DNA from 2 places in the Dactylosporangium cerinum genome. Region 1 is predicted to be linked to the other one. Evidence: riboswitches for the same ligand, from Rfam matches in the RefSeq annotation. Region 1 holds a riboswitch; the other holds the start of a gene.

The links. Region 1 has a riboswitch for thiamine pyrophosphate ahead of ACFPIJ_RS27240 (ECF transporter S component). Riboswitches for the same ligand answer to the same signal wherever they lie in the genome.
Region 2: another riboswitch for thiamine pyrophosphate. It lies ahead of thiS (sulfur carrier protein ThiS); the one in region 1 lies ahead of ACFPIJ_RS27240 (ECF transporter S component).

The regions. Positions count from the first base shown of each region.
Region 1 is NZ_JBHSIU010000037.1:131,522-137,809, forward strand. Features, by position in the region: gene ACFPIJ_RS27230 (energy-coupling factor transporter transmembrane component T family protein) at 1-531, opposite strand, end outside; gene ACFPIJ_RS27235 (ABC transporter ATP-binding protein) at 528-1,829, opposite strand; gene ACFPIJ_RS27240 (ECF transporter S component) at 1,836-2,402, opposite strand; TPP riboswitch at 2,493-2,609, opposite strand; gene ACFPIJ_RS27245 (acyl-CoA dehydrogenase family protein) at 2,763-4,799, shown strand; gene ACFPIJ_RS27250 (hypothetical protein) at 4,940-5,575, opposite strand; gene ACFPIJ_RS27255 (ArsR/SmtB family transcription factor) at 5,707-6,003, opposite strand; gene ACFPIJ_RS27260 (metal ABC transporter permease) at 6,024-6,288, opposite strand, start outside.
Region 2 is NZ_JBHSIU010000019.1:476,848-483,135, reverse strand. Features, by position in the region: gene ACFPIJ_RS20030 (hypothetical protein) at 1-165, opposite strand, end outside; gene ACFPIJ_RS20025 (hypothetical protein) at 158-523, opposite strand; gene ACFPIJ_RS20020 (hypothetical protein) at 810-1,232, shown strand; gene ACFPIJ_RS20015 (aldo/keto reductase) at 1,309-2,283, opposite strand; partial or broken gene thiE (thiamine phosphate synthase) at 2,302-2,913, shown strand; gene thiO (glycine oxidase ThiO) at 3,150-4,184, shown strand; TPP riboswitch at 4,210-4,320, shown strand; gene thiS (sulfur carrier protein ThiS) at 4,319-4,525, shown strand; gene ACFPIJ_RS19995 (thiazole synthase) at 4,518-5,282, shown strand; gene ACFPIJ_RS19990 (thiamine phosphate synthase) at 5,276-5,791, shown strand; gene thiD (bifunctional hydroxymethylpyrimidine kinase/phosphomethylpyrimidine kinase) at 5,877-6,288, shown strand, end outside.

The DNA.
Region 1 (6,288 bases):
CAGCCGCAGGTGACGCAGCGGATTCCAGCCGCCGTCGATGCCACGGGCCCGGCGGGCGAGCAGGATCAGCCGGTACTCGTCGGTGAGCAGCGGCACCAGCCGGAACGCGGCCAGGGCCCCGATCGCGAACCGCGGCGGCACCTTCAGGTGGGCGATCAGCGAGTCGGCGAGGTCCGTCGGGTCGATCGTCGCGAACACCACGAACCCGGGCAGCCCGATCGCGATCAGCCGCAGCGCGTACCCGAGCGCCGGCTCGTGCACCTCGAACCCGGCGACGGTGCCGACGACCGGCCCCTCCTTCGCACCGAGCAGCACCGTGAACACCAGCACCACGGCCGCCGACAGCAGCAGCGGCCAGCCGCGCCGCCACAGCTCCCGCGCGGTCAGCCCGGTCAGCGGCAGCAGCGCCAGCTCCACGCCGATCGCGACCGCGGTGACGAACGGGTCGACGGTGCTGAGCACGGCCGCCGTGAGCAGCGCCGCCGCGAGCAGTTTCGCGGTCGCGTCCCGCTGCCGGATCCAGGCGGTCACCGGCGCTCCAGCCGCAACCGGCGGTCGCCCAGCGCCTCGACCAGTTGCCGGTCGTGCGTGACGATGACGAGACCCCGCCCCTCGTCCCGCAGGTCCGCGAGCAGATCGACCAGCTCCCGCCACGTCTGCGGGTCCTGCCCGAACGTCGGCTCGTCCAGGATCAGCAGCTCCGGCGCCGCCGCCAGGGCCGTGGCGACGCTCAGCCTGCGTTGTTCGCCGCCGCTCAAGGTGTACGGGTTCGCCAGGGCCAGTCGGTCCAGGCGCAGCCGGCTCAACAGCTCGTCGACGACCCCGGGGCCGCTGCCACCGAGCAGCAGCTCGTCCCGGACGGTCGCGGTGACGAACTGGTGCTCCGGGTTCTGGAACACCGACCCGATCCGCGCGGCGAGCTTCGCGGCCCGCCAGCGGTGCGGCGGGCGCCGCTCGCCCGCGGCCGTCACCGTCCCGGGCTTCGCCGGCCTGGTCAGGCCGCCGAGCAGCAGCGCGAGGGTGGACTTGCCGGCGCCGTTGGGACCTTCGACGGCGAGGACCTCGCCGGCGCGGATCTGCTCGTCGACCACGTTGCCGGTGTCCCGCAGCGCCAACCGTCCGGCGGTGAGCAGCGTCGCACCCGGCCCGGTGCGCGCCCGCCGGTCCGGCACGACCAGCGGCGGCTGCTCCGGACCCAGGGTCACCACCCGGTCGACCAGGGTCAGCGCGTCGGCGAGCCGGTGCTCGACCAGCACCATCGTCGCGTCCACGTCGTGGAGTGCTTTGCCGAGCGCTGCCCGCACCAGCTGCGCACCGTCCGGATCCAGGTTCGCGGTCGGCTCGTCGAGCAGGAGCAGCCTCGGCCGCAACGCGATCACGCCGGCGATCGCGAGCCGCTGCTGCTCACCACCGGAGAGGGCGGCCGTGTCGCGGTCCCGGCCGTACGGGAAACCGACGGCGGCGAGCGCGGCGTCGACCCGCGGCCAGATCTCGGCCCGCGGCACCCCTCGGTTCTCCAGGCCGAACGCGACGTCGTCGCCGCAGCGGCTCATGACCAACTGCGTCTGCGGGTCCTGGAACACGATCCCGGTGTCGGCTCGGGCCGCGCGGGCCGGCACGCCGTCGACGAGGACCGCGCCCTCCTGCTCGCCGGAGTCCTCGGCGAGCAGGCCGGCGAGCGCGGCGAGCAGGGTGCTCTTGCCGGCGCCGGAGGCACCCGCGAGCAGCACCCGCTCACCGTGCTCGATCCGCAGGTCGAAGTGGCGGACCGCCCAGGCCTTGCGCCCGGCGTGCCGCCACCCGAAACCCTTGAACTCGACGGTGCTCACGTTGGGTTAAACGGCCGCCCGTTCGCGGCCGGACGGGAACCGGTCCAGGACACCGGTCGTGGCCAGGGAACGCTGCAGCGCCCACGAGCCGGCACCGGCGAGGACGGCGCCGCTGGCCACGACGATCGCCGCGTACAGGGCCTTGTCGGTGTTGCTGAACGCGCCGTAGTACACGTTGAGGTCGAGCAGCGCCGCGCCGCCGCCCGCGAGGCCGCCGGCGATGATCGCGTTGCCGAGCTTGAAGCTGCGGTACCCGGTGAGGGCGAAGCCGAACTCGCCGCCGACACCCTGCACCAACCCGGAAAGGAGCACACCGAGACCCCAGGTGGAGCCGAACAGCGCCGAGACCAGCGCCGCGACGAACTCGGTGTAGAGCCCGGCGCCCGGCTTGCGGATCACCAGGGGGCCGAGCACGCCCGGGATCAGCCACACGCCGTAGATGAAGGCGCGCCACGGCAGCGCGACGCTCTCCATCGCGTTCCACAGGTTGTTCCACGCGTAGAACACGGCGGCGAACGCCACCGCGATGACCGAGGCGACGATGATGTCGACGGTCCGCCAACGGGTTTCCATTGCAGTGCCTCCTGGTTCGGGGGTGAGCCAGAAGGAGACGCGACGCCACGCCCGTTGGCCGGTTGATACCGGCCGGTGGACATGGCGTCTTGCGTGAGGTGACCGAGCTCCCTGCGCTGGCATTACCCAGATCAGGTTCGAGGGTCTGCGTCGCCCGCTGCCGCGGCCGCCGCACTCTCAGCGCTGTGCGCTCCCCTGTCGGATGTGCAGTTGTTTCCCGACGGTAACAGTGAAGGATGTTCACGCCCATGGGCAGGTCGCCAAAATCACGGCACTTGATCCTTCCCGGGGAGGCATGGCCTTTGCTACTCGCGGGTAATAGCCTGGCTGGTACAGGACTTGACACCTGGGGGTGCCGCAATGACGCAGGTCGCTTCTTCATCGAATTCCGCCACCAGCGCTCAGCCGGCCGCTACCGGCGGGCCCACGACGGCCGTTACCGACGGTCACACGACGGCCGTTACCGACGGTCACACGACGGCCGCCGCCGGCGGGCAGGCGCCGGCCGCTGCCGGCGGTCACACGGAAAAGCAGGCGCGGAAGGTCATCGAGGACAGCCGCGAGACGGAATGGCGGAAGCCCAGTTTCGGCAAGGAATTGTTCCTCGGTCGCTTCCGCCTCGACCTGATCGACCCGCCGCCGGCCGACACGCGCGCCGAGGCCGGGCAGGAGTTCCGGGAGAAGCTGCGCGAGTACCTCGCCGGCGTCGACGGCCAGCAGATCGAGCGCGACGCGCACATTCCCGACGAAGTGCTCCGTTCGCTCGGTTCGCTCGGCGCGTTCGGCATGAAGATCGACCCGAAGTACGGCGGCCTCGGCCTGTCCAACCTCGACTACTGCCGGGCCCTGGCGCTCGTCGGCTCGGTCAACCCGTCGATCGGCGCGCTGCTGTCGGCGCACCAGTCGATCGGCGTGCCGCAGCCGCTGAAGCTCGTCGGCACCGACGAGCAGAAGTCCCGCTTCCTGCCCCGGCTCGCCGGGGGTGAGGTGTCGGCGTTCCTGCTCACCGAGCCCGAGGTCGGTTCGTACCCGGCCAACCTGCGCACCTCCGCTGTGCCCACCGACGACGGCGACTACCTGCTCAACGGGGTCAAGCTCTGGGCCACGAACGGCACCCTCGCCACCCTGTTCGTCGTGATGGCGCTGGTGCCCCGCAGCGAGGGCCACCGCGGCGGCATCACCGCGTTCGTGGTCGAAGGCGACGCGCCAGGCGTGACGATCGAGCGGCGCAACGCGTTCATGGGCCTGCGCGGCCTGGAGAACAGCGTGACCCGGTTCCATGATGTACGGGTGCCCGCCGCCAACGTCATCGGCGGCGAGGGCCAGGGCCTGCGGATCGCGCTCAGCACCCTGAACACCGGCCGGCTGTCGCTGCCCGCGATGTGCGTCGGCGCCGGCAAGTGGTGCCTCAACGTCGCCCGCGAATGGGCCGCCGAACGCGTCCAGATGGGCCGCCCGATCGGCACGTACGAGGCGATCGCGAAGAAGATCGCGTTCATCGCCGGCTCCACGTACGGCATGGAGGCGATGCTGGAGCTGTCCTGCCGCCTTGCCGACGACGACCGCAACGACATCCGCATCGAGGCGGCGCTGGTCAAGCTGTACGCGAGCGAGCTGGCCTGGAAGGTCGCCGACGAGCTGATCCAGATCCGCGGCGGCCGCGGCTACGAGACCGCCGAGTCCCTCGCCGCCCGCGGCGAACGCCCGATCCCCGCCGAGCAGATCCTCCGCGACCTGCGCATCAACCGCATCTTCGAGGGCTCGACGGAGATCATGCACCTCGCGATCGCCCGCGAGGCCGTCGACGCCCACCTCTCCGTCGCCGGCGACATCATCGACCCCGAGGCCGGCCTGGGCGCGAAGGCCAAGGCGGCCGGCAAGGCCGGCGGCTTCTACGCCAAGTGGCTGCCGACCCTGGTCACCGGCAAGGGCCAGCTCCCGGCCGGCTTCAGCGCCTTCGGCCCGCTCGCCCAGCACCTGCGCTACGTCGAGCGCGCCTCCCGGCGCCTGGCCCGCGAGACCTTCTACGGCATGGCCCGCTGGCAGGGCAAACTCGAACACAAGCAGGGCTTCCTCGGCCGGGTCGTCGACATCGGCGCGGAGCTCTTCGCGATGTCGGCCGCCTGCGTCAAGGCCCACAGCGAGCAGGACGACCGACCTGAGGGCGTCGAGCTCGCCGACCTGTTCTGCCGGCAGGCGACGCTGCGCGCCGAGGCGCTCTTCCGCGACCTGTGGGACAACGCCGACGCGATCGAGTCCGCCGCCGCGAAGCGGGTCATCGCCGGGCGGTACCTGTCCCTGGAGGAGGGGATCATCCCGCCCGCGGCCGCTGGGCCCTGGCTGGCTTCGTGGGAGCCCGGCGAATCGACCGCCGAGGACGTCCGCCGCCGCTTTTGAGGTGATCGATGGTGTGTCGCTGGCTGCTTTTGACACTACCCTGCGAGGTCTAATCGATCTTCGGCTCCATTACCCACTGTAGTTTACCCAGCTGGACCTGGGGTGCCGATCCGGCGGTGTGGCACCGCCGGATCGTGCGCTCATTGTGGGCTCAGCGCTGACCTGGTCTGCGCGGTTGCAGATCGTAGGCCGAGGCTGCGCAGCTCCAGGCTGGCGAGCGCCTCGACCGCCTGTTTGTCGCCCTTGCGCCACAGGGCCGCGATGTCCGGGTCGATCTTCACCAGCTTGCCCAGCGGCTGGGTCGCCAGCGCGCGCAGGGCGAGGAGGTCCCGGCCCGCCGTGGCGTTGCGCAGTCTCGTCGCCGACCCGGCCCGCCGCATCCACCGGATCCGCAGCGGCAGCCAGATGAGCACGATCACCGCGACCGGCACCACGATCACCACCACCGACAGGATCCAGGCCAGATCGTTGACGACCTCCTGCTGCTGGCGGCCCGCGTCGGCGAGCGACCTGGCCGCGTCGGCGGCGCTGTTGAACGGGGCGGCGACCGAGTCCGGCACGCCCGGCACGCCATTGATCTTGTCGCCGGCGCCCTTGAGGTTGTCGGCGAGGCCGTTCCCGGCGCCCTCGAGCTTCTGCCCTGGCACCGCCAGCTTCTGAACGAGGTCGAACAGCATCATTCCCAGCTTGACCCAGACATAGACCCACACGACCACGAACACGTCGGTGAGGAACTGCCGCAGGGCGGTGGGGGCACGGTCGGCATAGAGCTTCACCGTTCAAGCCTGACGTACCGGAGCTGTGACCGCACTGTGGCGAGGCGCGATCCACCGGGCCGGGGCGGGGGCGCGGATCGAGGTGGCGCCCGCAACGCACGCCGCCGAGAAGGCCGAAGCGGCCGAAACGGCTAGTGGCCGGTGTTCTCGCGGGCGTGGGTCACAGCGTCGGCGACGATGTGGGCGATGTGGTCGTCTGTCAGCGCGTACGCGATCTCCCGCCCCCGGCGCGAACCCCGCACGACCCCCGCGCCGCGCAGGACGCGCAGGTGCTGGGAGACGAGCGGCTGCGGGGCGCCGAGGGTGTCGACGAGCTCGTGGACACAGCGGGGGCCGCCGGCGAGTTCGGTCACGATGCGGATGCGGAGCGGGGCGGCGAGGGCACGCAACAGCTCGCCGGCCGCTTCGTAACCCTCAATGCTCGACATGTGCGCAACGGTAACCGTTGTCAGTAACCATGGTCCACACGGTCGAGCACCACCTCAGGTGTCGTGCGTTCCGGTGCGGACGAGCGAGGTCTGGTACGGCGGCGGACCGCGCGCCACGTGGAAACACCGACGGTGGCGGTGAAGAATCCGGCGATCGCGAGGAGGACCACGGTCGCGCCGGGGCCGGTGTCGGCGACCGTCGAGATCCAGATGCCGCCGCCGGAGACGGTCAGGCCGATCAGGACCGCGACGAGCATCGTCATCCTGAAGCCGCGCGTGAGCTGC
Region 2 (6,288 bases), on a different contig from region 1:
GACGATGTAGACGGCCGCGGCGAGCGCCGACAGCGTGTACGCCAGGGGCGCCTCGCCGAACTTCGTGGCGATCTGCACGCTCGCGCGGGCCGTCGCGGCGAGCGCGAACACGCCGTAGATCGCGACCAGGACGCGGCCCGGGCCGCGGTTGACACGTTCAGCCATTCCAGATCTGTCCCAGTCGCAGGATGAGCACCGGCACGATGACGGCGGTGCTGCCGATGAGCAGGGAACCCCAGCGGGTCGGTTCCATCCGGGCGAGGACCGCCCCGGCCGGCGGCAGCAGCAGCGCCGTCAGCATGTATCCGATGAGGGTGACGACCTCGCCGCCCGCTTCGGGGCCGTTCCCGCGGGCCAGCCCGACGGCGAGCGCGACGACCTGCACCAGCACGAGCGCCCCGACGACGCCGAGCCCCTGGAACAGGGGGCGGGTCGGCTCGCGGTGCCGGAAGAACTCCACGAACGCCCAGGCCGCGAGGGCGAGCGACAGCACGTAGATGGCGACTGCCAGGACCCCGATCACGGCCGACAGCGTAATGCGGCGGGCCCGGAGCGCCTGCCCCGGGCCCGTCCTGCTCTATGTTCCGGGCTGGGTACCGGCCTGGTGAGGGGTTGATGACACCGGGAACATCGGGTTGGAACGGTGTCCCCGGTTGCCCGGTGACACGGCCGCCGGCACCGGCGCGGTTCGGGACTGTCGCCTACCTGGCACTGCGCTGGGCGGTGGCACGTTTCGGGGATTCAATGCTCTCCTGGATTGCCTAACGTTCACGGCAACAGAGCAACGAGACAATGAGCTGGGGGATGCAATGAGCGAGTGGGACAGCGGCGACAACGGCGGCGTTGACTACGGCCACGTCGAGGCGGGTCAGGAGCACGAGTCGCTGGACCAGCTGCACCAGGTGCACGCTGCGGACAACGACTACGACTCGCAGTTCGGCGTGTACGAGCAGGACAGCGCGTCGGCCGAGTCGACCTCGTTCGACCAGGGTCACCACGTGGAGTACAGCGACCCGTCGGGTGCGCAGTACGAGGAGTCGGACTTCACCTCGTACGACCACAACGAGGCCAACGCTGACCACGTGTTCGCGGCCGAGGGTTCGGAGTCGTCGCACGCGTCGGAGTACGACCAGCTCGACGCCCTGCAGGCCCGCTTCGACAGCGCGTTCGCCTCGGGCACCGAGCTGCACACCGACGGTGGCAGCGCCGCCCTCGGCGTCGCCTCCAACTAAGGCGTTCCCTGCGAAAAGGCCGGCCCTCGGGCCGGCCTTTTCCGGTTCAGTGGCCTTCCGTTCAGTGGCCTTCCGTTCAGTGGCCGAGGACCGGGTGCGGCACGTAGGGCGCCTCGAGCCGCTCGATCTCCTTCTCGTCCAGCGTCAGCTCCGTGGCCGCGATCGCGTCCTCCAGGTGCGACAGTTTCGTCGCGCCGACGATCGGGGCGGTGACCACCGGGCGCGACAGCAGCCAGGCGAGCGCCACCTGCGCCGACGCGACCCCGCGCTCGGCGGCGACCTCGGCGTTGACGTCCACGACCGCGAAGTCGTCGTCGGTGTACATGTTCGAGAAGGCGTCGTTGGCGGACCGCGTGGTGCGGCGCTCGTTGCCGCGGCCCCGGTTGCCGGCGAGCATGCCCCGGGCGAGGGGGCTCCACGGGATGACGCCGATGCCCTGGTCGGCGCAGAGCGGCAGCATCTCCCGCTCCTCCTCGCGGTACACCAGGTTGTAGTGGTTCTGCATCGACACGAACTCGGTCCAGCCGTGGGCCCTGGCCGTGTGCTGCATCTTCGCGAACTGCCACGCGTACATGCTCGAGGCGCCGATGTAGCGGGCCTTGCCGGCGCGCACGACGTCGTGCAACGCCTCCATGGTCTCCTCGACCGGGGTGTCCGGGTCGAAGCGGTGGATCTGGTACAGGTCGACGTGGTCGACGCCGAGCCGCCGCAGCGAGTTGTCGATGCCGGCCAGGACGTGCTTGCGCGACAGCCCCCCGTCGTTGGGCTTGTCGCTCATGACGCTGAACACCTTGGTGGCCAGCACGTAGTCGTCGCGGTTGGTGAAGTACTTCGCCAGGAGCCGCCCCGTCACGGTCTCGCTGACGCCGAGGGAGTAGACGTCGGCGGTGTCGAAGAACGTGATCCCGGCCTCGACGGCGCGCCGCACGAACGGGTCCGCGGCCTCCTCGTCGAGCACCCAGTCACGCCATGCGGGATCGCCGTAGCTCATCATGCCGAGACAGATCTCGGAGACCTTCAACCCGGTCCGGCCAAGTCGCACCTGCTTCATGTCTGAAAAGCTATCGCGGTGCTGACGCTCGGACGACTCCATCTCATCACCGACACCCGTCCCGGGCGAGACGTCCTCGGCGTCGTCGGGCACGCCCTGGCCGCCGGGTTCGGCGTCGTGCAGGTCCGGCCGGAGGACGCGGTCACGGACCGGGAGGCATACGACCTGACGGTCCGCGTCCTTGCCCTCTGCCGCGCCGCGGGGGCGGTCTGCCTGGTCAACGACCGGCTGCACGTCGCGCTCGCGGCCGGGGCGCACGGTGCGCACGTCGGCGCCGACGACCTGCCGGTGGCCGCAGCCCGCCGGGTCCTGGGCCCGCACGCGATCCTCGGCGCGACCGCCCGCAACCCTGACACGGCCCGCCGGGCGGTCGCGGACGGTGCCACGTATCTGGGTGTCGGTCCGGCGTACGCGACGACGACCAAAACCGGCCTGCCGGCTGCCATCGGGCCGGAGGGGATCCGGGCGGTCGTCGAGGCGGTCGACGTGCCGGTGATCGCGATCGGGGGTGTCACGCCATCGCGGGCGGCGGAGCTGTTCGCGGTGGGGGCGCACGCGGTGGCGGTGGTCGGCGCGATGAGCGGTGCCGCCGATCCAGCGGCCGAGGCGGCCCGGTTCGCGGCGGTGCTCGCCGCGCACGTCGTTCCTTCCGCTTCTGCCCACGGCACCTCCTCTGCCCGCGGCACCTCCTCTGCCCACGGCACCTCCTCTGCTCAGGGCGCTCCTTCCGCACGCGACATATACGAAATGTCGGATAAATCCGGGCGCTTGCGCCTGGGTTTATCCGGGGAGACCGGGGAGACCGGGGAGACCGGGGAGACCGGGGAGACCGGGGAGACCGCGGCGGCTGACGAGGGCGGGCGGGCATGAAGGTCGGGATCGTCGGGGGTGGGGTCGTCGGGCTCAGCGTCGCGTGGGAGCTGCTGCGGCGCGGTGTGCAGGTCACCGTGTACGACGGCGACCCGGCGCGCGGGGCCGGTCTCGTCGCGGCCGGCATGCTGGCACCGACCGCCGAGGCGAACTTCGGCGAGGAGGCGCTGCAGGAGCTGATGCTCGAGTCGATGCGGCGCTGGCCGGGGTTCGCCGCCGAGCTGGGCGCCGCGACCGGGATGCCGCTCGGCTACCGCACCGACGGCACGCTCCTCGTCGCGCTCACCGACGACGACCTCACCGACGTGCGGCGGCTCGTCGACTACTACCGGCGGGCCGGCACGCCGATCGAGCCGCTCGGCGGCCGGCAGCTGCGGGAGCTCGAGCCGCTGCTCAGTCCCAGGGTCCGCGGCGGGGCCAGGGCCGGCGGCGACCATCAGGTGGATCCGCGGCTGCTGCTCGCCGCGCTGCGAAGCCTGCCGGTCCGGCACGAGCGGCGCGATGTCGCCGACCTGTCCACCCTGCGGGACGATGTGATCGTCGTCGCCAACGGCATCGGGCTCGCCGGGTCCACCGGGCTGCCGGTGCGGCCAGTGAAGGGCCAGCTGCTGCGGCTGCGGGGGCCGGAGCCGCTGCTCACGCGCGTGGTGCGGGGTGTCGCGCACGGCCGGCACGTGTACCTGGTGCCGCGCGCCGACGGGGAGCTGGTCGTCGGGGCGACCGAGGAGGAGCGCGGCGCCGACCGGACGGTGACCGCCGGTGGGGTGCTCGACCTGCTGCGACCGGCCGCGGACCTGCTGCCCGGCGTCGCCGAGCTGGCCCTCGCCGAGACCCTGGCGGGGCTGCGGCCCGGCACCCCCGACAACGCGCCGGTCATCGGACACCTGGCCGACAACGTGTACGTCGCCGGCGGGCATCACCGCAACGGGGTGCTCCTCGCGCCGGTCACCGCGCACGTCGTCGCGGACCTGGTCACCAAGGGATCGACGGACGTGGACATCACCCCGTACGCGGCGGGTCGCTTTACCTGACGGCCGCGGCGGGGTTACCCTCAGCGCGTACCCCACGGGAGTCCGGTGTGACCGGGCTGAGAGGGGGGCTGTCAGCCCCCGACCGTCGAACCTGATCCGGATCATGCCGGCGCAGGGAGTCAGGAGTGAGCCGCATGCAGCTCGTGGTCAACGCCGTCACCGCCGACGCGGACGACGGCGCCACCATCGCCGACGTGGTCCGTGACCTTGCCGGGGTCGCCGAACCCCGCGGCGTCGCCGTGGCGCTCAACGGCGCTGTGGTGCCGAAGGCGAGCTGGGCTGAGACCAGGCCCGCCGACGGCGACACCATCGACGTCCTCACGGCGGTCCAGGGTGGATAGCCGGCTGACGATCGCCGGCGAGGAGCTGCCGTCGCGGCTCATCCTCGGCACCGGCGGCGCCACCAGCCACGCCGCGCTCGAGGCGGCGATCCGGGCCAGCGGCACCGGGCTCGTCACCGTCGCGCTGCGCCGGCTCGACCCGGGTGCGCCCTCGCTGCTCGACGTCGTCGAACGGTGCGGCGTGCGGGTCCTGCCCAACACCGCCGGCTGCTACACGGCGACCGAGGCGGTGAAGCTCGCCCACCTGGCCCGCGAGGCGTTCGACACGGCGTGGGTCAAGCTGGAGGTCATCGGCGACGAGGAGACGCTGCTGCCCGACGCCGTCGAGCTCGTCACCGCCGCGGAGCGGCTCGTCGAGGACGGGTTCACGGTGCTGCCGTACACCACCGACGACCCGATCATCGCCCAGCGCCTCGCCGACGCGGGCTGCGCCGCGGTCATGCCGCTCGGCGCCCCGATCGGCTCCGGGCTGGGCATCCGCAACCCGCACAACATCGCGCTCATCCGGCAGAAGGTGACCGTGCCCGTCATCCTCGACGCCGGGATCGGCACCGCCTCCGACGCCGCGCTCGCCATGGAACTCGGCTGCGACGGGGTCCTGCTCGCCTCCGCGGTCACCCGCGCCGAGCACCCGGCGCGGATGGCGGAGGCGATGCGGCTCGCCGTCGACGCCGGCCGCCTCGCCCATGCCGCCGGGAGGATCCCGCGCCGCCTGTACGCGACCGCCTCGAGCCCGACCGGAGGACTGCCATGGTGACGCCGCTCATCCTCTTCACCGACCGGCGGCAGGCGCAGCGGCCCCTCGACGAGGTGGTCAACCGCGCGATCGACGGCGGTGCGCGGCTGGTCGTCCTCGGGGAGGAGGACCTTCCGGCGGCGCAGCGCCAGGACCTCGCCGACCGGCTGCGGGTCATGCTCGACGGGGTCAAGGGCCGCCTCGTCCTCGCGGAGGACACGACGGCGTTCCGCAAGTGCCACAACCTCGACGACCTCGTCGCCGCCGCGGACGCCCGGGTGGGGTTCGCGACGCTGTCACCGATCTACCCGACCCGCTCCAAGCCCGGCTACGGACCCCCGCTCGGGCTGGCCGCGCTCGCCAGGATGGCGCTGGTCGTCCCCGTCCCGGTGTACGCCTTGGGCGGCGTCGACTCGCCGCAGCGGGTGCGCGACTGCCTCGACCAGGGCGCTTCCGGCGTCGCGGTCATGGGCGCGGTCATGCGGGCCGAGGACCCGGCGAGGTTCGTCAAGGAGCTGATGACGATATGAGCGGTCCGGAGCGCAGCGGAGGGACCGCTCATCGGGGGCGCAGGGTCAGTTCAGGTCGGCGCCGGAGCGCAGCGGAGGTGACGGCATGAACCCCGTCGTCGCGCTGACGATCGCCGGGTCCGACTCCGGCGGGGGCGCGGGCATCCAGGCGGACCTGAAGACGTTCGCCGCGCACCGGGTCTTCGGCACCAGCGTCATCACCGCGCTGACCGCCCAGAACACCGCCGGGGTCAGGGGGATCTCCGCGGTCGACCCCGGGTTCGTCGGCGCGCAGCTCGACGCGGTCCTCGCCGACCTGCCCGTCGCCGCGGTCAAGACCGGCATGCTCGCCACTCCGGAGACCGTCGCGCTGGTCGCCGGTTATGCGGCGCGGCTGCCCGGGCTCGTCGTCGACCCGGTCCTCGTCGCCTCCTCCGGCGACCGGCTGTTCACCCGCGACGCCGAACGGGCGTACCTGGACCTGCTGTTCCCGCACGCCGCCGTGGTCACGCCCAACC